DNA from 2 places in the Priestia sp. TRN 1309 genome. Region 2 is predicted to be linked to the other one. Evidence: a T-box and tRNA genes for the amino acid it is inferred to sense, from the RefSeq annotation. Region 2 holds a T-box; the other holds one or more tRNA genes.
What was found. A T-box is a leader RNA that pairs with one kind of tRNA and senses whether it is charged. The one in region 2 lies ahead of thrS (threonine--tRNA ligase), so its partner is inferred to be a tRNA-Thr.
Positions count from the first base shown of each region.

Region 1 (12,045 bases), on a different contig from region 2:
TGCATTTAAAAATTTAGGTACTATGGGGTATGCTGCAGCACTAGCCTTTATGCTGGCGCTCGTGATTTTGGTGGCAACGGTTATTCAGAGAAAGTTTTCAAAAGAAGAAAGTATGTACTAAGGGGGGGGAAGAAAAAGATGAAGAAAAAAACAGGAGTCCTCATTTTATATACGATTTTAAGCATATACGCGCTGATTACTCTGATTCCATTTATTTGGGCGCTGTCCGCTTCTTTTAAAACGCTAGAAGAAATTGTGTCAGGTACGGTGAACTTTATTCCGAAACACTTTACGCTAGACAATTATAAACAAATTTTTGTGGAACAAAAGCTGTTCCCTCGCTGGATGTTTAATAGCTTATTCATTGCCGTAGTAGGAACAGCTCTGAATTTGCTATTTAACTCAATGGCTGGTTATGCCCTTGCACGCCTCAGTTTCCCGGGAAAGAAAAGTTTATTTATTATTATTTTAGCGGTGCTTATGATTCCTGGACAAGTAACGATGATTCCTAATTTTTTAATTTTAAAAGAGTTAGGCTGGTTAAATACCTATCAGGGAATGATTGTACCGGGAATGGTAAATGCGACTTTTATATTTATGATGCGTCAATTTTTTATTAATTTCCCAAAAGAGCTTGAAGAAGCAGCGGAGTTGGATGGGTTATCGAAGTTTGGAACATTCTTCAAAATAGTCCTTCCACTTGCAAAACCTGCCTTAGCAGCACAAACGATTTTTGTATTTATGGGGTTTTGGAATGATTTTATGAAGCCTTTAATTGTGATGTCTGATGAAAATATGTTCACGTTGACTTTAGGCCTTAACACATTTAAAGGTCAGTATATCAGTTATTGGAACTATATTATGGCAGCTTCCATGGTTTTTACACTTCCAATTTTGCTCATTTATGCGTTTTTTAACAAATATTTCATTAAAGGAATTTCGTTTACTGGAGGAAAATAAAAAAGAGGCTGGGATAAAAGTATTTTAGTTGGAATGACAAACGAACGATTAATTAAAAATCATAATCGTTCGTTTTTTGTTGTTATGGTGAGCGTGAATTTCATATGTTTAGTTGCTTCTAGCTGTTGATTGAAGTTCACTCACATACTGATCAATCATCGTTTGCAGTTCCTCTAGGTTCGTTTTACGGTTGTTAACAGGCAGCTGCTTTAATGAATGAAGGGCACTATCCACAACAAACTTGCGTGGATTCGATTGTTTAAACATCTCTTCTTCAATAAAACTAATAAGCTCTGTGCATTTTTGACGTTCGAATTCATCCGTAAATTGTTTGTGAGCTTGCTTTTTTAAATCGATAAGTGCTGCGGAAATGTCCTGTTCTATTTGATTTTTAGTATTTGGGCAAGATGGAAGCCATTCTTTGATCGTTTGCGGATCGAGCAAAATGTCTCCTGAACTTGCTACTTCGTCTACAAGAGGAAGCAGACGCTTAACGCTGTAAGTTATAATCTCATGGGGATCAGTATTTGTACTGTTGACCATAAAATTATAGTGAAAGTTGCGGTGAAGCATGCCAAGAAACATAATTGCACAATCTAGCAGATAAGGTTTCTTTTCTTGTCCAAATAAATCAATAAACCGTTTGTAGAACCAGTTTACTTCAATGAACTGGGTTTTTTTTATGTATGCTTTTAAATCAGGATCATTAGAAACAAATACTTCTTCAAGTAACGTAAAAAATTTATGTTTGTGATGGTTTTTCATCTGCGCATCGATCTGTTTAATAAATACATCTACATCGGTCAGACTTTTACCAACCAGCAGCTGATTGCGCTCTTGTTCAATGGTCGTATGAAGCCATGTAAAAACAGCGATTAATAATTCATTTTTTGAAGAAAAATAGTTGTAGAATGTTCCTTTTGAAATGCCGCTATAATCAATGATGTCTTGAATAGAAGTAGCTTGAAATCCTTTTTCAACGAAGAGATGGTGTGCATTTTTTACAACTTGCTGTTTTCGATTATTCATTATTATCACCTAAATGTAAAATTAGACTCATGGTCCAACTTTATGATACATGATTTAAAGCGTTTACACAAATGTTCTTTTCAGAAAACTGAACGATATCACGACAATATATTGGTATAAAAGGATTATAGGACTAAAAAAGTTGAGAAAATAAAGAACGTGAACGTAAGATTTTTCACTTGCATAAATTGAACTCACAGTATAATATACTCTATGTAGAACACGTGTCTAAAAAAATGAACCTAAAGTATAAGGAGGTACAATAATGAGTCGATCGATAAATCAAATGGAAAAGCCGCCTTATGGCATAATTGCTATTTTGTTAATTGGCGCTTTTATCTCATTATTGAATGAAACGTTATTAAATGTGGCGCTGCCGTCTATTATGAAAGACTTAGATGTGACAACGTCAACTGTCCAGTGGCTTTCTACTGGTTATATGTTAGTGAATGGTATTATGATTCCAACTACCGCTTTTTTAATTCAGCGCTATTCTGTCAGAGGCTTATTTTTAACGGCGATGACTTTATTTACAGCAGGAACAATACTTGCAGGTGCTTCGCCAGTATTTTCTGTGTTGTTAACCGCTCGTATTATTCAAGCGTCAGGCGCAGCTATTATGATGCCGCTTTTAATGAACGTATTGCTCACAAGTTTTCCATTAGAAAAACGCGGAGCTGCGATGGGGATTTTCGGTTTAGTTATGATTTTTGCTCCGGCAATTGGTCCTACATTATCAGGATGGCTAATTGAACACTATGAGTGGAGAATGCTGTTCCACCTTGTTACGCCAATCGCAGCCATTGTATTAATAGGCGCCTTCTTCCTATTAAAAGACAAAAAAGAAAAAGTGGAAATCAATTTGGATTTTTTATCCCTTTTGCTATCTACAATTGGATTTGGCGGACTTCTATACGGGTTTAGCTCAGCAGGGGATAAAGGCTGGGATTCTGTGGAAGTATACGGTACCATTATCGTAGGAGCTGTGGCTCTGATTTTATTTATTACGCGTCAGTTCAAGCTTAAAACACCGATGCTTGAATTCCGCATTTTTAAATATCCAATGTTTGCTTTATCATCAACGATTTCGATGGTAATTACAATGGCATTATTCTCAGCCATGCTGCTAATGCCAATTTATGTTCAAACGGTACGAGGCATCTCTCCGCTTCATTCAGGATTACTAATGCTTCCAGGTGCGCTGCTAATGGGTGTGATGTCACCGATTACCGGAAAATTATTTGATAAATTCGGAGCGCGTGCATTGGCTGTAACGGGTCTAACGATTACAGCCGTTACGACGTATTTCTTCAGTAACTTAGAGCTTGATACGACCTATACAACGCTCATTACGCTTTACACGCTTCGTATGTTCGGAATGTCTATGGTGATGATGCCGGTTATGACAAACGGATTAAATCAGCTTCCGCAGCGTTTTAATCCGCATGGTACTGCGATGAACAATACGCTTCAACAAGTATCGGGAGCTATTGGTTCGGCTCTTTTAGTAACGGTGATGTCAAACCGTACAGCTACTCATGCAAAAGAGCTCGCTCAAGATGCAATGAGCGGAGCAGGAGCAGCTAATGCAACCGCAGCTGGGGCAGCTCAAATGAAAGAACAGATTGGGATGCAGGCAATGGTACAAGGGATTAACGATGCGTTTGCTGTCTCAGTAGTCCTAGTGGTGGTTGCCTTAATTCTTTCATTCTTCATGAAACGCGCAACGCCGGCAAGTGAAGATGAAGTGATAAAGGAAAAAGCAGCACGCGAGCAGTTTGCTAAATAAAAAAAATCCCCGCTGAGACAGCGGGGATTTTTTTAGCTTGTATATCTAAAGCTTAAGCCCATTTTCTTTAATAATTTCCGGTAACCGATGGACGTTTGATCAGCCATAATATGCGCTTCCATCTGCAGGTCTAAAGGCAAGTCTTCAGGTTTTTGGTTTTCCACCATTTCACGGTCTTCGTCAAAGACGCGAAGGTTAAAGTCATACACACCTTCAACGGGAGAATCTTTGTCAAAGTTTCGAGCGATTGGCGCGAATAAACGTGTTTCGCGGGCTGAAATAGGAGAGACTGCATTCATAATCCACAGCTCTGCGCCTTCTGGGAAGTATACTTTTAGCGTAGCTGTAAACGGGGGATAAACATCAAAGACGCGAAGCCATTTAAAATCAGGTGGATTTAAATGCTGCTGTTCTTTGGAATAATTGCTCACGGTGCTCGTATATTCTACATGAAGCCCATAGTCTGTATCGCTTACTTTATATTTAGGCACAAAGGCGTTGTTTCGATCACCAAATGTGTCTGTGTGAACCCAAGCAAAATGAGCTACGTCTAAAAAGCCTTCCATTTGACGACCGGCTGAACCCATGATATCAAAGCTCGGACAAACAATTTGCTGAAAATCAGGGTCCTCCCACGCATCGAAATAAGGCAGGTTATCTTGTTCTCCTGTCAGGGACGTCCACACTAATCCATATCGTTCAATAACTGGATAGACGGCCATACAGAGACGGGGAGAAATGTTGGCGTCAGGGTGAGCTGGAATTGACGTGCATGCGCCGTCCGTTGCGTAGCGGAAGCCGTGGTAAGGACAGACAATTTCATCATCTTCCACCCAGCCCATGCTAAGCGGGGTGCCTCGGTGAACGCATAAATCACGTGCCGCTACAACTTTGTGTGTGGTGCGGTATAAAACTAGATTTACATCTAGTAATTTTACGGACGTTGGTTTTTCTGTTACATCACTGCAGCGTGCGACGGGGTACCAATACTTGGCGAGCGTCGTCCAATCTTCCAGGCTGAACGTGCAGTCTCTTGGGTAGGGAGTTGCCGTTTTTGATTTTGTCATGGTTGGTTGTTGTTCCATCTATTTTCTTCCCTTCTTTTGTAAGCTCTTTTACTAAGGGTAATATAAAAAAAGAAAATTCACACAATTTATGTAAGAAGTTCTAACATGAAATATGGAACTTTGTAGAAAGTGCGAATTTCAGAAGACGCAAATTAGAGAATATACCAATAAAAAAATTTAAAAAAGCGCTTCCTAAATAAATTTAAACGTGATATAATTTTCCAAGACGCTGGTGTAGCTCAGTAGGTAGAGCACTTGCATGGTAAGCAAGAGGTCGCAGGTTCGATCCCTGTCGCTAGCATACTCAAAAACCTTCTTTCTTGTTGAAAGAAGGTTTTTTTATTTGAATTGGCTTTAAATTTATTCTCCGAATTATTCTTCCCCCGCCTTGTGAAAACTTTAACAGTTTGATAGCCTTATTAGGAGGCTGTTAGAAAACATGTGTATCTTTTCCACTATGTCTTATGAATCATATTTAGAAATATTCTTAAAAGAATGTTTATTGCCTCTAAGTATTGGGTACACGAAACTAGGGGTTAAATTTCAACAGGGAGTGTGAACGATAATTTGATTACGTTTAAGAATGTGTCAAAGCAATATCCAGACGGTACGACCGCCGTGAAAAATATTAATCTAGAAATAAAAGAAGGAGAGTTTTTCGTTTTAATTGGTCCGAGTGGATGTGGGAAAACAACCACCTTAAAAATGATTAACCGTCTTCATGATATTACCGAAGGAGAACTATACATAAAAGATAAGCTCGTATCGGACCACAACATACATGAGCTACGCTGGAACATTGGTTATGTGCTACAGCAGATTGCTCTTTTTCCTCATATGACCATTGCTGAGAATATAGCCATTGTACCGGAGATGAAGCATTGGAAGAAAAACAAAATCAAAACGCGTATTGATGAACTGCTTACCTTGGTAGGACTAGACCCAAAGCAATATCGAAACCGAAAGCCGTCTGAGCTCTCAGGTGGCCAGCAGCAACGTGTAGGTGTAGCACGTGCCCTCGCAGCTGATCCCCCCGTTATTTTAATGGACGAACCCTTTAGTGCCCTCGATCCGTTAAGCCGCGAACAGCTTCAACAAGATGTTATTAGCTTAAAAGAAAAAATCAAAAAAACATTTGTGTTTGTTACGCATGATATGAGCGAAGCCATGACGCTTGGAGATCGTATCTGCCTGATGAAAGATGGGGAAATTGTTCAAGTTGGCACCCCGGAGGAATTCATTCAAAAGCCTAAAAATGAGTTTGTGAAAACATTTATTGGAAATCAAGGAAATGCTTTATTTGAGACATTAGATATGTTTGTCAAAGAAAGTGAACAGCCAGACGTAGAACCTACTGAAGAGCTAGCTTCAACCGCCACTGTTCAGCAGGCAATGGACGCCCTTTACGACCATGAAGCAATAGCCGTGAAAAAAGGGAGCAAACGCATTGGCGTTGTAACGCGCAAAACTCTATTAGCGTTTCTTTCTGATAAAACGAAAGAAGGAGGAACGCTGTAATGAATGCACTAAGCACATTATTAAATCAACGAGGAGATGCACTGTTTCAAGCTCTTCTTGAACACATTCAAATTTCAGTACTGGCTCTTGTTATCGCCGTATTAATTTCAGTGCCGCTCGGACTCTACTTAACGAGGCATGACCGCATTGCTGAACCGATCATTGGCGTAACAGCCGTACTGCAAACCATTCCTTCACTCGCTTTATTAGGATTACTGATTCCTCTTGTCGGAATTGGAACCTTTCCCGCGGTTATTGCACTGTTTTTATATTCGCTTCTTCCTATTGTACGAAATACATATACCGGAATTAAAGAAGTCGACCCATCTTTAATTGAAGCATCCAAAGCCATGGGGATGAACTCGTGGAGACGATTAATCAAAGTAGAACTTCCTCTAGCGCTTCCTGTCATTATGGCCGGAATTCGCACAGCGATGGTACTCATTATTGGTACAGCGACAATCGTGGCTCTTATCGGAGCGGGCGGACTCGGAAGCTTAATTTTGCTTGGTATTGACCGAAGCGATAATAGTTTGATTTTATTAGGAGCTATTCCAGCAGCATTATTAGCGCTTATTTTTGATGGAATTCTGCGAACGATTGAACACTCAGCAAAAAAAGGGTCCAAAAAACGCTCGTTCATTATGATTATCGTATTAATACTCATTCTTGTTTCTCCGTTTGCAGCGATGAGCGCAACAAAACCAGACCTTGTTATCGGAGGGAAAATTGGCGCAGAACAAGATATTTTAATTAATATGTACAAAGAATTAATTGAAGATCAAACCGATATGAAAGTAAATCTTCGTTCGTCGCTTGGAAAAACGGTATTTGTATTTGAGGCTCTGCGTAACAAGGAAATTGATTTGTACCCTGAATATACGGGTACAGCCATTGTGACGCATCTAAAGGAACAGCCGGACAGCAAAGATGAAACACAGGTGTACAAGCAGGCAAAAGAAGGATTTCAAAAGAAATTCGGCCTTGTCTATTTAGATCCAATGAAGTTTAATAATACGTACACATTGACCGTTACAAAAGAATTTGCTAAAGAAAATAATCTAACGACCATTTCAGATTTGGCAAATGCAACAGATAAAGTAAAAGCAGGATTTACGCTTGAGTTTAAAGATCGTGAAGACGGCTACGTAGGCCTTCAAAAAGAATATGGCCTTACCTTCCCGAATATTAAGACGATGGAGCCGAAGCTTCGCTATCGCGCTGTAGAAAAAGGCGATATTAACATGCTTGATGCTTATGCAACGGATCCTGAAATCAAACAGTTTGGTTTAAAAGTCTTAAAAGACGACCAGCAGTTCTTCCCACCGTATCAAGGAGCGCCTGTGCTTCGTGAAGATACGCTAAAAGAGCACCCTGAACTGAAAAAAATCTTAAATCAACTGGGTGGTAAAATCAGTGACGACGAAATGCGTGAAATGAACTATCAAGTAAACGCAAAAGGAAAAACGGCTGAAGAAGTCGCTCATCAATTCTTAGTGAAAAAAGGATTAATTAAAAAATAAAAATGAAGACAAAAAGATCCGAACGATTTATCGTTCGGATCTTTTTTTAGGCGTGATTTCGTTATGTTTCAATCTCTTTTTAATGTGAGAGAAGCGTTAATGAAAATGAGGTCTTATGAACAAGCTAAAGGTACCAAATTTGTTTTCTGATGGAGAGGAGGCGCCGTTATGAATTCATTTTTTACGTGTCATCCTGTACAACATTCTTTTCAGCTTTTTTCAGTTGAACATCTTGTAACTTTAGCCATTATTGTGATCATAGGAGCATTTATTTTTTTATGTCGAAAGCAGCTGCGAAAAAAGAGGTTTGTGTTCGTTTTGCTTTCACTCGTTCTAATTGCTTCAGAAACGGCCTACCAGGCTTGGGAAATCGGATGTCATCAGTGGTCCGTTGAAACTTCTTTGCCTCTTCAGCTGAGTGATATAGTCGTGCTGCTGGCTGCTGTTATGCTGATAACCAAAAGCAGATTTCTTTTTTATTTTGTGTACTTCGCAGGAATCAGCAGCTCTGTTCAAGCGATGATTACCCCAGACCTTGGCGGCTATGCGTATGCCCAGTTTCGCTATGTGCAGTTCTATGTATCGCATGGCGGTGTGGTACTTGCTTGCTGTATGCTAATTGCTGCCTGCAGATATGAGCCGACGTTTCGTTCTTTATGGGTAAGCGTAGTATTTGTTAATCTGTACGGAGGTTTTATCTATGTCATGAATCGTTTACTGGGTGCGAATTATTTATACATGATGAAAAAGCCAGAGCACGCTTCCTTGCTGGATGTTCTTGGACCTCATCCTTGGTATTTAGTATGGATTGAAGGAATCATGATTCTTAGTTTTCTTGTCCTTTATCTTCCGTTTTGGGTACATAAAAAAATTAAAGGTGATAAAAGCAAAGTCAATTTTATTGAAGCAGAATGATAATACTGGTAATTTATAAGTGTAAACGAACTCGGATTTCCTGAAGGAAAAGGAAAGAATGAGTGAACAAGCCGTGAGAGGCAAGCGTAAAAAATAGAAAAGAAAAAAGCAAGCACAGACATCAGAAGGAGAGTATCAAAATGAAAACACTGGTTATTTTAGCGCATCCAAATCTAGCATCTTCTCGTATTAATAAAGCGTGGGCAGAGCGAGTAAAAAAAGAGGAGGATGTGTACGTTCATGATTTATACGCAAACTATCCCGATTTCAAAATTGATGTAGAAAAAGAGCAGGAGTTAGCTGTTCAATTCGATCGTATTGTTTTTCAATTTCCATTTTACTGGTACAGCTCACCAGCACTCTTAAAAGAGTGGCAAGATGTTGTTTTAACATACGGATGGGCTTATGGAAGCAAAGGTACTAAACTTCAGGGAAAAGAGTTTGTCGTAGCTACTTCGACAGGAGGCCCTGCAGAAGCTTATCAAGAAGGGGGATACAACCGTTACCCAATGAATCATCTGCTTCTTCCTTTTCAAGCTATGGCAAATTTAACAGGTATGAAGTTCCAAACTCCATTTTTATTTCAAGGAGCAGGCGGTGACCTGAGTGACAAAGTTATTCAAGATAGCGCAGAAAACTACGCTCAATTACTAAGATAATAAAAAAAGCCGCGTCAAAGCGGCTTTTTAATTTGCGTTTGTTCGTGAGAAAGAAGTAAGCAGCTTTTGAGGAGCAATATCTAATCCTTCAATCAGTAGTCCTGTCATAGCCGTTAGACTCCCGACTTCAAAAGATTCCCCAGCTCTCCAAAATGCTGATTCACCTTGTTTGATATAAATTTTCAGTCCGTTATCGCCAGCTACCCAGCCTTCCCCGTGAACGACTAAAAGAAGCTGTGGAATCGTAGCTTCTTGACGGGGGGTATAATCATTTTCTTGAAAAGATAAAAAGCTGATTTTGACATCTCCAGTATGAGAAAGTAATGGGTTTACTTTATAGGTAGAATGAAGAAAGGAACGCTCTTCTTCAGATTGAAAACCATATAATTTCATCATTTCATCTCCTTGACTAAAAAATATAAAAAAGAAGTCCTTCTCTTTTCATATACGCATACAGGAGAAAAAATAGAACTCCAAAGAAACAGCTGTTTTCTAGAAAACAACTCCATTTTATCTCCATTTTTTGTCGAAGCTGAAAATTTTTTGAAGGATAGGGAGGAAAAACAGAAGTTTTTTTGAATAGTATAAAAAAAGGTGTCCTCTAATGGACACCTTTTCCTAATTTAAAAATGACTGTAACGCTTGTTTGTTTTCTTCAAGGTCGATGCTTAAAACAGCACCAATACCGGATATTCGTTCATTTGAATAGGAACCTTCAACCGGTAAACGAAGAGATTTTAAATCTGGCTGATTTCCAACTAAAAAATCTTTTCCTATCACAATAAATGTTTTTGGCGGAATATTTGTATCCACATATGGATCAATGACACCCCATAGCTTAGGAGCTTTCGCCAGTGTCTTTACTTGAAGAGCTTCATCCATTAATTTACCAATCACTTCTTGTTGACGCTTCACGCGCCCGAAATCACTTTGGCTATCATGGCGGAATCGCACGTATCCTAGTAATTTATCTCCGTGAAGAGTTTGTTTTCCAGGTTTTAGCGTCATGCCAATTCCTGACGACATTTCGTGTGGCACGGTAACCGTAATTCCCTCAGGGGCAATCGTATCGGCAACTTTAGAAAAACCTTTAAAATCAACAACGGCATAATAGTTTACATCTACGCCGAAATTTTCTTTAATTGTCTTACGCATTAATTCGGGCCCGCCAAATGCATAGGCTGAATTTAATTTGTTTTTGCCATGTCCAGGAATATCCACATATGAATCACGCATCAAAGAAACAATTTTAGGCTGATTGCTGTCTTTGTCATAATGAGCAATCATGATTGTATCGGCACGCGAATGTTCTTCACCGCGAGAGTCAATTCCGAGAAGCAGCACATTCATGCTATCTAAATTGGCACTTGCACCATTAAAATCAAACTGTCCATCTTTCCCAAAAGCTCCGTCTGCTTCTGCTAATCCTTGTTGGTATTGATAATACACATATGCACCAGCGGCGATTACAAGAATGAGAAAGAAAAGAAGTAGCTTTCTAAAGCGTTTCTTTTTTCTTTGCTTTTTTCTTTTATGTTGTTTACGTTCTGTACGTTCTTCCAAATGTCTCACCATCGCATTCAAAAATATTAATACTTTTTTGTTTAAAACCAATTATGCAAAAAATTATAAAACGACATAATAAAATTAACACTAAGGAATTAGATTAGCAAGTACGTTCACTAGTAAATCTGCGAAGACAGCTAAAATAAGAGAAGTGTACAAATAGAAGAAAGAGGAAATAAAGGTTATTTTTTTCGAAGATATTTGTTATAATCTATCATAGTTAGGGAAAAAGTTCTGTCTTTTAAGAAGGGAATAAGAGAAAAGTCTCTATTTGTTGAGAATTAAATATAGGTCTAAGTGTAGAAAAAAGGAGTGAAGCGAATGAGTATATATGTGTCATCTTCGAACCTTGTGCTGATTCCAGAAGCGGCGTTAAGTCATTGGAAACCTTATGGCGCGGGGGAATTGACCGGAGCTATTATTTCAGGTAAGGATAGTGCTGAAATAATTAGAGAGCTTAATCAATCGTCTATTCTGCCTTTTACAAGTTTTTTCTATCGAAAGCATTTTGTTATTCTATTTGATAAAGAACAAGTGAAAAATCATTTTGAACAGCTGCTTTTATTATATAAATCTCAGGGCTATATTTTTTATTCTTCTACCTTATACGATGATCATTGGTCCCAGGTCCTTGAAGGAACCAAGCAGCTGCTAACGGTAAATGGACAGGTGGTACCGGTGCTTGAGCTTGAACAAAACGGTGAATTTGACGTTGTGCGTGATGAAGGTGGTCTTCACATTGTGATAGATGATGACGAAGACGAAGAGAAGCAGCTAGAAAAAAAAGTTCATGAGCTCCCGCTTGAAGAAGGTAACTATTTTATTGGCGATCCGGGATTTGTTGAAAACCGAGACATGCTGGTAAAAGAATATTTTCCTAAAGGTACGTACGAATTTATTTATAGATACGGAGAAAATGGCTGGCTGATGAAAGTAAGTATTCAGCGAAAAGCGATTAAAGAGCAGCTTACTACTCTTCACGCGGCTTTGTCTTAACCTCTATTCATTGTACAATATTG
Region 1 covers NZ_JBOZGM010000001.1:580,065-592,109, forward strand. Annotated here, with positions in the region: gene ACRPLQ_RS02960 (carbohydrate ABC transporter permease) at 1-121, shown strand, start outside; gene ACRPLQ_RS02965 (carbohydrate ABC transporter permease) at 139-960, shown strand; gene ACRPLQ_RS02970 (TetR/AcrR family transcriptional regulator) at 1,069-1,989, opposite strand; gene ACRPLQ_RS02975 (DHA2 family efflux MFS transporter permease subunit) at 2,255-3,778, shown strand; gene ACRPLQ_RS02980 (aromatic ring-hydroxylating oxygenase subunit alpha) at 3,811-4,863, opposite strand; tRNA gene ACRPLQ_RS02985 (tRNA-Thr) at 5,074-5,146, shown strand; gene ACRPLQ_RS02990 (ABC transporter ATP-binding protein) at 5,413-6,363, shown strand; gene ACRPLQ_RS02995 (ABC transporter permease/substrate-binding protein) at 6,363-7,886, shown strand; gene ACRPLQ_RS03000 (YwaF family protein) at 8,055-8,801, shown strand; gene ACRPLQ_RS03005 (NAD(P)H-dependent oxidoreductase) at 8,942-9,460, shown strand; gene ACRPLQ_RS03010 (hypothetical protein) at 9,488-9,853, opposite strand; gene ACRPLQ_RS03015 (LCP family protein) at 10,079-11,035, opposite strand; gene ACRPLQ_RS03020 (hypothetical protein) at 11,348-12,022, shown strand.
Region 1: it has a tRNA-Thr gene. The T-box ahead of thrS (threonine--tRNA ligase) is inferred to sense a tRNA for this amino acid. The anticodon was not compared.

Region 2 (12,045 bases):
TTATTTATTCTCGGAAATGCGATTGCTATTATTGCACCTAACTATGGAATTTTGATGGGAGCTCGTTTAGTTACGGCGTTATGTCACGGTACTTTCTTTGGAGTAGGCGCTGTTATTGCTTCACGGCTCGTACAACCGCATAAGCGAGCAAGTGCTGTTGCAACGATGATGGCAGGTTTAACCATTGCAAATATCATCGGCGTTCCTGTAGGAACATTTATTGGCCAACACTTAGGTTGGAGAGCTTCGTTTGGGGCTATTACCATTATGGGAATCATTGCATTTATCGGTATTATTCTGTTTATCCCAAAGCTTGGTCAAGAAAAATTAACGGGTCTAAAACAGCAGTTTGCTGCTTTTAGCCAACCAAAACTTCTTGTGATGCTTCTTTTAAGTGCAATAGGGTGCGGTAGCTTATTTACTGTATTTACGTACATTACACCGCTTCTTGAAGACGTTACGGGAGTAAGTGAACACAGCGTTACGTGGATACTTGTATTGTACGGATGCGGCGTTACGCTTGGAAATGTTGTTGGAGGAAAGCTTGCAGATTGGAAGTTAATTCCTTCGGTTGTAGGTATCTTTGCTTTTCTTTGTATTGTGCTGACTATTTTTACGTTTACTGTCAAAAGCCCAGCAGCAGCGATTATCACGCTGTTTTTCTGGGGAGCAGCAGCATTTGCTGTAATGCCTGGTATTCAAGTGAAAATTATGAACTTAGCACAGGAAGCACCTGCTTTAGCTTCTACTTCGAATCACTCATTTGCTAACTTAGGAAATGCTTTTGGCGCCTTTTTCGGAGGCGTAATTATTAACCATATGGGACTTACTTCACTTCCTTGGGTTGGCGCCATTTTTGTAGGAACGGCTTTTGTTATTAGCACTTGTCTGTTTATTGTGGAAACACGCAAAAAACATAGTGAACAATCGTCCTAACTGTCTAACAACTGAACAAAAAGCAAAAAAAGAGCCTTTCTTGGATGAAAGGCTCTTTTTCTGCTTCTAACTCGCTTTTTTCATTTCTTTACTTGTTAATCGACTGTGTTTACGAGAATAACCTATATACACAAATATACCAAGCACAATCCATATGCTAAAATATAACCATGTTGTTTTAGGAAGATTAATCATTAAAAATAAACAAGATAATACAGATAAAATTGGTAAAACCGGGACAAACGGCATTGTAAATCCACGTTTTAAAGTTGGGTGCGTTTTGCGTAAGATGATAATGCTGACGCCCACCATACCGAAAGTTAAAAGGGCTCCGATATTTGCTAAATTCGCAAGTTCTTTTAAATCGATAAATCCTGAAATTAACGCTCCGATAATTCCTACTAGCCAAGTGGAGAGAGTCGGAACTCCCGTTTTCTCATTTGTTTTAGCAAATGCTTTTGGTAGCAAGCCGTCGCGGCTCATTGAGAATAAAATTCGTGTTGCTGCATAAATGTAGGCGAAAATAACAGCCATAATCCCAATGACAGCTCCTGCAGCAATAACTCCTGCCACTGCATTTTGTCCTACTGAATGAAGAACATAGGCCATTGCTTCTGGAACATTCAGTTCCTTGTAAGAAACAACCCCTGTCATAACAAGGCATACCGCTACATAAATAATCGTGCAGATCACGAGTGAACTAATAATTCCAATTGGCAAATTGCGCTGCGGGTTCTTTACTTCTTCTGCTGATGTAGATAAAGCATCAAAACCTAAGAAAGCAAAAAATACGGCCGCTCCCCCTGTCACAACCCCTTCAATTCCATAAGGCATAAAAGGAGTCCAATTAGACGGCTTCACATAAAAAGCCCCTACAATAATAAAGAGAAGGATAATAAATAATTTAACAAGCACCATAAAATTATTCACTTTTTTACTTTCTTTAGTTCCCCTTGAAAGCAGCCATGTAATAAGAAGGGTAATACAAATAGCAGGAAGGTTCACCAGGCCTCCATTTGCAGGGATCGTAATCAATTCTTTTGGGAGTGAAAAACCAAAGCCTTCTAAAAAATTATTAAAATAAGAAGACCATCCATTTGCTACTGCTGACATCGTTAATAAATAGACGGAAAGCAATGTCCATCCCATTAAGTGTGCTACCACTTCGCCGATGGTTGCATATGTATAGGTGTAAACGCTCCCAGATACAGGTATAGTTGAAGCAAATTCCGCATAGCACAGCGCTGCAAAACCGCATACAATAGAAGCCAGTATAAAAGAAAAAATAACGGCTGGCCCCGCATCGTTAGCAGCTACTAAGCCTGTTAACACTAAAACCCCCGTTCCTATTACGGCTCCAATACCAAGAAGAGTCAAATCGAATGCCCCTAATGTTTTGACTAGAGATTTGTTTTGACTTTGTTCTAATAATTGCTCGATTGACTTCTTTTTAAATAGTTTTCCCATTGCACTCTCTCCTCTCTGTTGCCACTCATCCATTAAAAAACTTAAAAATGACGTCTTTTCCTATTTGACTACGCGTTTTTACTTCAGATACAGAAGTAATTATATAGAAATAATTACTAACTTGTCTATTAGTATACTAATATCATTATATATATTTCAAGAGTTTTTGTAAGCGATTTCTTAATCTCTCTCTATTTTGGCTTTATCAACTAAATAAAGAAATCATCGTTGTGATTATGTATAATAAGTTTGAATAAAATTAATATTCTAAAAAATAAATCGATTTATTTCCAGATAGTTTTTTTCGCTACCTATCTTCAAATATAAATTCCTGACATAGGGATTATTTACAGAACGATGAATGTTTTACCTTAACGGGTGTTATAATGATGAAAACTGAAGCGTATGAAGGGCGGAGAGAGATGCTTAACTTACTTATTGGCTGTATTTTACTAGCATTAGGAGTGTACTTTATGTTTAAATTTCTTTTTTATTCTCCTTCTAAAAAGAAGCGAGGTCAGCAACCTATGAACAAATTGTCAAATGAAGATTCAGCTTCCCCCCGTACAAACGATTCGAATGGAACAAGATAATTTTTTTTATAAAATACCGGCGTTTGTCTAAGGCAAAAGTTATACTGCTGATATATATTATCTTATACCCTTCTAGTTCAATATTCCCTTCATTTTGATGTAAGACAAGATGAAGGGAATCACTATCCGACTTAAAAAATCGGATTTTTCTATTTAGCAAGGTAAATGGCTTCAATAAACTCTGTTTGAATCCATTTCTTTATTCAAGTGTACAGCTGCCTCTTCAACACTTACTGTTCCAATGTTTTTCTTCCCATGCTTTCGCATAGCAAGCGATTTATTTTCTACTTCTTTATCTCCTATTACGGCCATATAAGGAACTTTGAGCATTTCGGCTTCTCTAATTTTCAGACCTATTTTTTCAATACGATCATCCACTTCAACACGATACCCTTGTGACTCCAGCTCGTGTTTCACCTTGTACGCATATTCCACATGCGGCGGTGCAATAGGCAAAAGCTTAAATTGAACTGGAGCTAACCAAAGAGGAAATTGACCTTCATAATGTTCAATCAAGATGGCCATAAAACGTTCAACGGAACCGTATATAGCGCGGTGAATCATTACAGGACGATGCGGTTTATTGTCTTCTCCAATATACATACAGTCAAACTTCTCTGGCATTAAGAAATCAAGCTGAACTGTTCCGCACTGCCAGCTGCGGCCTAAGGAGTCTAAAATATGAAAATCGATTTTCGGCCCGTAAAAAGCCCCGTCTCCTTCATTCACCTGGTAGTCTAATCCTTTTTCATTTAGCATAGATTGAAGCGACTTTTCCGCTTGATTCCATGTTTCAATATCTCCCATAAATTTTTCAGGACGTGTGGATAGTTCCACTTTGTAATCAAAGCCAAAATGTGAATAAAAGTCATGGATAAACGCTAGAATGCGGCTAATCTCAGCTTCAATCTGATTAAGTTCTACGAATAAATGCGCATCGTCCTGTGTGAATGACCGGACTCTTAGCAGTCCGTTTAAAGAGCCCGAAAGCTCGTGACGGTGAACCAATCCAAGTTCTGCGTATCGAATCGGAAGTTCTCGATAGCTTCTTCGCTTGCTGTTAAACAATAAAATGGCTCCCGGACAATTCATCGGTTTAATCGCATAGTTTTGTTTGTCAACATTTGAAAAATACATATTTTCATGATAGTGTTCCCAATGCCCTGATTGTTCCCATAGCTCCTGTTTCATCATGATGGGAGTTTTTATCTCTTGATAGCCTGCTTTGTAATGCTTTTGTTTCCAGTAGTTTTCTAACTCATTTCGAACAATCATTCCGTTAGGTAAGAAAAACGGCATACCAGGAGCTTCTTCCATCGACATAAACAGCTCCAGTTCTTGACCTAATTTTTGATGATTTCGTTTTTCTGCTTCCATTTGTTTTGACATGTTCATTCCTCCAATATGTTTTTATTCAACAAAAAAACCGCACTCATCCCTAGTAAAGGGACGAATGCGGCCGTGGTACCACCCTAATTCCGTAAAATACCTGTATGCATTTTACGCTTAAAAAGATAACGGTTTTACCGGTTGCAGTTTCAGTGTATACACATTCCCCGCCGCAGCTCCAAGGTGGTAAATTCATTTCGTTTTCTAAGGGTTCTCAGCCAGTGACCCTACTCTCTGTAAAGAAAATCCAAAAATGATTCATGTCCTTTTCAATGCTTGTATATTCATTTTTTCTACATAAAAAACCGCACTCATCCCTAGTGAAGGGACGAATGCGGTCGTGGTACCACCCTAATTCCGTAAAATACCTGTATGCATTTTACGCTCAAAAAAGATAACGGTTTTACCGATTGCAGTTTCAGTTATGCACATTCCCTGCAATAGCTCTAAGGTGGTAAATTAGATGATTTCTTAAGGGCTCCCAGCCGCTGACCCTATTCTCTGCGAAGAAAACGGCACCTAATTCATGTCCTTTTCGTTGCCAAATAATGTTTGTTAGTTGTTAAAAGTGATTATAGTGTATAAATTTTACAGAAGTCAAGAAATAATTTTTATTTTTTAATATTATAGAATTAATTTATGCTTAAATTCCCGAAAAGTTACTTAAGAATATATGGGCTTAAAAAGTTTTTTATTATAATATTAACACCTGCATTTTATTTTGTTTTTGCCTTTATTGTGTAAAAATAAAGGCAAAAAAGAAAGATATTACAAGCACTTATTTGCTTTATCTAAGTATTATTAACGAATTAAAATCCAGTACTGCTCAAATCAGAATAAGTAACATAGCACAAGTATCATCAGTTTTTTTATTTATATACTAAAATATTAAATATACCTTTTTCTACTTACACCAATATTAGGCTTGAACTCGTCGAAACTATTTTTTATCTATCTTTAGACGGAAGCTCCTGGTACATGCTTCCACTTTGCGGGAAAATCCGTTTTTTCCTGAGTTGTTCTTTAAGAATAACATCAAGCTGCCGCTGAATTTTTCTTGTTTCATTTGTTGAAAAATACGGGTAAGCCAAATTTACTGTTTCTAACGGATCCTTGGTCAAATTGTACATTTCAATTTGATCCGGAACCGATGTTTCTTTAAGGTTAGTAAGATCCACCGGGTAACTTTCATATTGCTCTCGGTGGATGACTTCATCTTTTTCGTTAGGTGCTGACCGAAATTGCGGATTATCATGGTATCGAGCGTATTTCCAGATTTCCTTTCCTGCGGCTGATTGAAACTCGACAATGACCGCTTGAATGTGATTAGGCTGAACGACTGACGGATAGCTTTCTCCTAAAAAATTTGTTTGGTGAAGTCCTTTTGTCGGGTCATCATCCGTCATAAAGAAAATCGGTGCTTTTTCTTGATAGAGCGATGTTTCTCCTCGCAACGTTCCTGAGAGGTCTCGCCCAACAAATGGATGTACTTCCGTATGACTTTTTTGCAATTGCTTTTGAACAGCGGAAGCATCGATATTAGCCAAGCTAAGCATTGTCGGGATCAAGTCAACGTGACTAGTCAGTACGTCTGTACGTTGATAACTAGGAAACAAATGCTTGTTATGAATGAGAAGCGGCACGTGAATCGACTCTTCATACATGTTGTACCATTTTTGATGTAGTCCTCCGTGAGCCCCCAGCAAATCACCGTGATCCGACGTGAAAATAATAATGGTATTGTCATAGAACGAAGATTGTTCTATAGTCTGAAGGACTTTCAAAATTTGTTTGTCAACATTTTTTTGAAGCTGATAATATAAGCGCCGGTAGAAACTAGAATTTGGCGTCGGCTGCAGCGCTTTTGGGTAGATGTATTTATAGCTGCTTTGAGCGCTAGGCTTCGTTTGTAAAGATTCTCTAATAGTAGGTGGCGGCTCGATGTTCGGAATTGTCTCATCAATAGAAAACTGAAACATAGCAAGGTGTTTGGTGATCGCTCCGAACAGCGCAATGTCATGCGGGTTCACAAACGAAGCTACCATGAGCCAAGGCTGCGCAGTCTTTTGATATTCTAATCGTTGAATAAGCTCCATGATTTCCTCTGCATATATTTCGTCTCGTCCACTCACTCCAATGGCCGCAGATGAACCAGAATTGTGCGGGTTTCTCCCTTCCGGCTCTGGACCAATCCACCCTGAAAAACCAAACTTTTCAAGCTTATTAGCCCGTTGATAGAGGCGCTCTTTTTCTGGATCCGGTATTCCTGTTTGCATCTGGTAGCTAGAAAAAACGTTATGTGTTCCTGGAATTAAGATGTTCTCATCAGAAATATGCCATTTTCCTTTATAAAAGGTTTGATACCCAGCCTGCTTAAAATAATCTCCCATCGTTGGGACGGTATTAGGCTGCAGCCAAAACATATCAGGATCTTGTGACTTCTTTGCGATACCTTGCGTTTGGGTCACTCCGTGCAAGGAAGGGTACTGCCCTGTAAACAATGTAGCTCGACTCGGTGAACAGGCTGTAGAACCGACGTAGTGACGAGTAAACCCCATTCCATGCTGTTTTAAAAATTCATGTGCTTTTAAATGTTTTTTTTGCCACTTTTTTACTTCTTTACTTTCATATACGGGTGGAAATCGTTCTTCGTCCACCATAATCAACAAAAAATTAGGCTGCTCCTTCATGTTTACTCCTCCGCGTGTTTATCAAATGTTCTGTATTGATAAACTATGTAAAAAGTACTTTTTTTAGAAGAACGGAGTACGGTTCATGTCTTTTTATACCCAAACAAAAAAAGACTTAGAGGATTTCTCTAAGTCTTTCATAACGCGTTTCAATACGATATTCCTTATTTTTTGTATGCTTTTAGCTGCTGATTTCGTTTATAAGTACCCATTATACTAGGTATACCTACAATTATGCTTATCATAAAACTCCACATCATGTAGCGCCAATCCCCTGTAACAAGCGCTACTCCCATAAAAAAATGAGCTGACCAACAAGAGCTAACCATGAAGCTATCCAAGCAAACATCATATTCTCTTTCAAGTTATCACCTCATATTTTTAATTACGAATGACTTCTTTTATTTTACCATAAAATTCTAATTTCGAAGGTTGTTCTACTGTTTATGCTATGTACATAACTAAAAAAGCTAATGACAGCACGTAGCTAGCCATTAGCTTTTTTATTATTTTGCAAATACATGATTCCCTATTTTAATTGTTTCTTGTTTTTGGCGCAGCCATTGATCTCCTGTTTTATCAGGATTAAAGAAGAATAATGAACCTTTTCCTTGACCTTGGAAGTTAATTGCTTCTTCTACAGCTTTTTTAGAACCTTTGTCTGCAGGTTTATTAATTTGACCGTTGCTGACTGGGCTGTACTGACCTTTTTGATAAATAACGCCTTTTACAGTGTCAGGGAATTTGCTGCTGTCGACTCTATTTAATACAACTGTTGCCACGGCTACTTTGCCTGCGTACGGCTCTCCTTTGGCTTCAGCTGATACAAGACGAGCTAATAGTTCTTTATCATTTTTATTTACTTGAATGTGCTGTTCATGAGCGGGTGCTGCAGCAAATGCTGAGTAACCTGCACCAAAACTCGGGATAAGCATTGCGATAGCAATTACTAGTTTTTTCATCATAAAAATAAAAGCCTCCTTGCTATTTCTTGACGTGGTTCATATGCTAGCAGAAATATAGGAGTCTTTCATTGCAAAAAATTATCCAGTTCCAAAAGAAATTGGATGTTCTCGTATTTTTTTAACTATTTTTCAGCATATAAAAATATAACTTTACTCATTAAATATGGGTTGCATTTCATTCTTTAGTCATTTATGATATAACAATATAAATAGTAATGATTACGATTTGTAAGAAGGACTTTAATATTTAATAAAGGATTGATTATTTGGCTAAAAAATCAAAAATAGCAAAAGAAAAGCAACGACAAGCACTTGTCGAAAAATATGCTAAGTTAAGAAAACAGTTAAAGGAAGAAGGAAATTATAATGAACTACGAAAGCTTCCTAGAGACTCTTCTTCTACTCGCTTGCATAATCGCTGTGAAGTAACGGGAAGACCTCGTGGATATTTACGTAAATTTAAGCTTTCGCGCATTGCATTTAGAGAACTCGCTCACAAGGGACAGCTTCCTGGAGTAAAAAAATCAAGCTGGTAAAATTCTAATGAGGTAAAAAGCCCTCTTTGCTAAAAAAGGAATTAGTATACGTTATAAATCGTAATCGTTACTTTTAATAGGAGGGATTAACATGGCTACATGGAACTTAGATAAAACGAAACATCACGTTCTCATTTGCAATGGAAGCAGCTGCAATCGAGCTGGTGCCGAAGAAGTTACACAAGCGATTCGAAGCGAGATAGCTAATCAAGAACTGGACGAATACATACACACCACTCGTACTCGATGTAACGGAAGATGCCATGATAAATGCGTCGTCATTTCCTACCCAGACGGTATTTGGTATAAAGATATGAAACCTGATGATGCACAAGAGCTTATTAACTCTTTAAAGACAGATCAACTTTTTGTCCAAAAAACAAGTCATGCTTTTTGCGGAGAAGGTTTCCAGCGAACAGAAGGTACTGTTAAAGGTATCTCAAAACAAAAAGAAATGGTCATCAAAGTATCTAAAAAACTTTAATTCACAACAGTGAAACCATGGTCTTATAAAGGTAACCAACTAAAAGAGAAACATCATTAAAAATGTCTGTTTGTTTTCTCTAATGTGTCTATTGCTTAATCTAAACAAAAAAGCCGCCCCTAGCAACCGGGACGGCTTTTTTTACCTCTAAACCTTTAAGAAATTAGATTTTTTCTGTTTCACATATAAGATCTGAACTGTATATTTTCTTAACTACTGATGAAAGAATGTGGATTCCTTTTTTTAACTCCTCATCTGTAGCGGTAAGACTTATACGAATGCACTCCCGGTTGTGAGGAGAAGATTGGCTGCCGTGAAAGAATGATCCGCCTGGTACTACAATCAAGTTTTCTGCTTTTAATTTATTGTATAGATCGTTATCACTGAAAGGCAAACCTTCCAACCAAAGCCAACCAAATAACGAACCTTCCGCTTTGTGCAAATACCAAGGAATATCATCCGGCATATGTGTAGTTAAAAGGTTTTTTAAATAGTCATGTTTTTGTTTATAATGAGTTCTTATATAGTTAGCTGAAATTCTAGCTAACTTTCCGCTCTTCAAGGTGTTAACCACCATTCGTTGACCTAGCCTAGAAGAGTGAATCAAGATATTTGATTGAAAAGCTTCCATTACTTTTATAAAGTCACTTTTCCCTATAGCAATCCCTATCCTCTCTCCAGGCAAGCCGGCTTTAGAAAGACTCATGCAGTGAATGATGTTGCCATGTATAATTGGATTCATTTCAACAAAGTTCATAGCCGGAAAAGGAGGTGCGTACGCTGAATCAATTAGCAAAGGAATGTGATAGTCCTTGCAAACTTGGGATATAAACTGTACGGCTTCTTCGGAAAGGATGTTGCCGCTTGGATTATTAGGTCTTGATAATACGACAGCTCCGATATCTGGGTCCTGTGCTATTTTATCTTTGAATGCCTGTTTGTTAAATTCATAACGAAACGTATGATGATCAAGCTTTGAAAGGATAGGAGGAATTCCTTCTATTACACCTTCCTCGAGTGCGACTCCACTATACCCAGCGTAATCTGGCAGCATAGGTATTAATGCTTTTTTTACTCTTCCTTCTTTACTTGTACCGCAAAACGAATTTAAAGCTAAAAAAAAGAGATTTTGACTTCCCGACGTGATCAAGACTTGTTCTCTGTCCAGTTTAATACGATAATTCGTAAAGAAATATTCTCTTATGCAATCAATTAATTCATGCGTACCGTAGCTAGAACCATATTGGCTAATCAAATTTTTTAATTGTTTGTCGTTCACAATATCTCTTAAAGCTTCTTCCCACATTTCATAAACTTGAGGGAGGATGGCGGGGTTGCCAGCACTTAAATTTACATATTGATTGAGATCGGAATTGAGCACTTCTTGGATGTCATGCATAATCGCGCGAACGCCTACTTTATTAGTCATTTTGTTTCCTATTTTACTCAAATGCAAAGCAGTCACTAGTGCACCTTCTCCTTAAAGATTATGGTCATCGAATAGTAAGTATGGAACTTCAATCTTTTTATTTTGCTGATTAATAAAGTAATTGTCCGGGATAATAAATTTATCATCGTTCTCACTAGGTAATAAGTATTTTCGAACATAATGTTCAGCTTTTTCTTTATAGCCAGAGTCACTTTGAATTGTTTCAAGTTGTTCAATTTCTTTTACTAAAAGGTCTAGTTCCTTCAAACACATGTCTAAATCTAAATAAGCATGGTCTTCTTTTCGGGAAATTGAACGCCCATTTGTAACTAGCCAGCTAAAAAGAAAAAAACCTGTTCCAGAATCAAAGTTTCGAGGTGCATTATGCTGACTAGGATACCTTAAAAGGCGTTCAAAGAGAACAAATTCCGTTATCTCTTCCCAAAAAGGATATTTTCTTTTATGAAGAGTCAGCACCGTCTGGCAATCTACTTTAACTTCTTCTAGTATGCCTGCAAAAAAATTCATTTTCGCCTGTATATGTTGGTCAAAAGGTTTATTTCCGCAGTGATGGTAATAATCATGCAGATATCCCCAGATTACCCTTGCCTGATAAGTGTCTTCTCTATTCATAGTATGAGATTTAAAGTTAAAATCAGGAAAGATAGAAGACGCTCTTTTTAATGTATCCTCATTGTATATGCTGTGAAATTTATTAAAGAAAAATATCGCGAAGTTTTGACTTGTTACCTTTTCTTTTGTTTTTACATTCTCAGGGAAAAATACAATACACTTTTCTTCCATAAATCCTTGAGTACCAGCCAACAGCTTTAAAGATTCACATCCATTTTTAGGATGAGGAAGGTCTGCTTCGATGGATTTCATGATTTCAGGTTCATCGCGAACAGCGATAAAGGCTTCTAAATAAAATCCTCTTTTTGTAGGGCCATTAGGCGTTACAATCGGTCCTAAAAAGAACGTCGCTTCCCTGTTTGTAGGCGGGCTATAGGCAATTAACGTTTGATCAAAGTAAGGAGACTGATCGAGTCCTCTTTCAATCCAATCACATACGTCATTTTTTAATGCATGCCACACTTCAGGTAAATTTAAAGAGTTATATATTGTTTCAGTTTCAGCAACTACTTTTAATAAGAGCTCTCTAGCTTTTTCGTAATTTCTTTTGACCTCTCCATTTGGGCCCTGATATTTTCTTATCTCATATAGAGCAGGTACTATTTTACCGTTTAATAACTCCACTAAACTTTGAGTGTGATTTTTTGTTAACATGATTAAAACCCTCCTTTTTTTAGAACAGCTACTTAGCAGAAATATCTTTAGATGATGTAAGAGTAGAGTTATGTGTGTTTTTCTCTATTTGCTTTTTTAAGTTAATAAATATAACCCCCGCTATTACAAACGCTGTACCTATATAGACCTGTTTGTTTAATGTTTCACCTAAAAAGACAAATCCTACATATAAGGCGATAACCGGTGAAATAAATAGATGCGCCGTTGCTTTTGATATATGCCATTTTTTTAATAAATAAATATTAATA
Region 2 covers NZ_JBOZGM010000002.1:670,883-682,927, forward strand. Annotated here, with positions in the region: gene ACRPLQ_RS10740 (MFS transporter) at 1-936, shown strand, start outside; gene ACRPLQ_RS10745 (amino acid permease) at 1,003-2,403, opposite strand; gene ACRPLQ_RS10750 (hypothetical protein) at 2,793-2,996, shown strand; gene thrS (threonine--tRNA ligase) at 3,168-4,385, opposite strand; T-box leader at 4,439-4,667, opposite strand; gene ACRPLQ_RS10760 (sulfatase-like hydrolase/transferase) at 5,333-7,075, opposite strand; gene ACRPLQ_RS10765 (cell wall hydrolase) at 7,582-8,040, opposite strand; gene rpsN (30S ribosomal protein S14) at 8,307-8,576, shown strand; gene ACRPLQ_RS10775 ((2Fe-2S) ferredoxin domain-containing protein) at 8,668-9,060, shown strand; gene ACRPLQ_RS10780 (valine--pyruvate transaminase) at 9,224-10,525, opposite strand; gene ACRPLQ_RS10785 (DUF6421 family protein) at 10,541-11,776, opposite strand; gene ACRPLQ_RS10790 (DMT family transporter) at 11,805-12,045, opposite strand, start outside.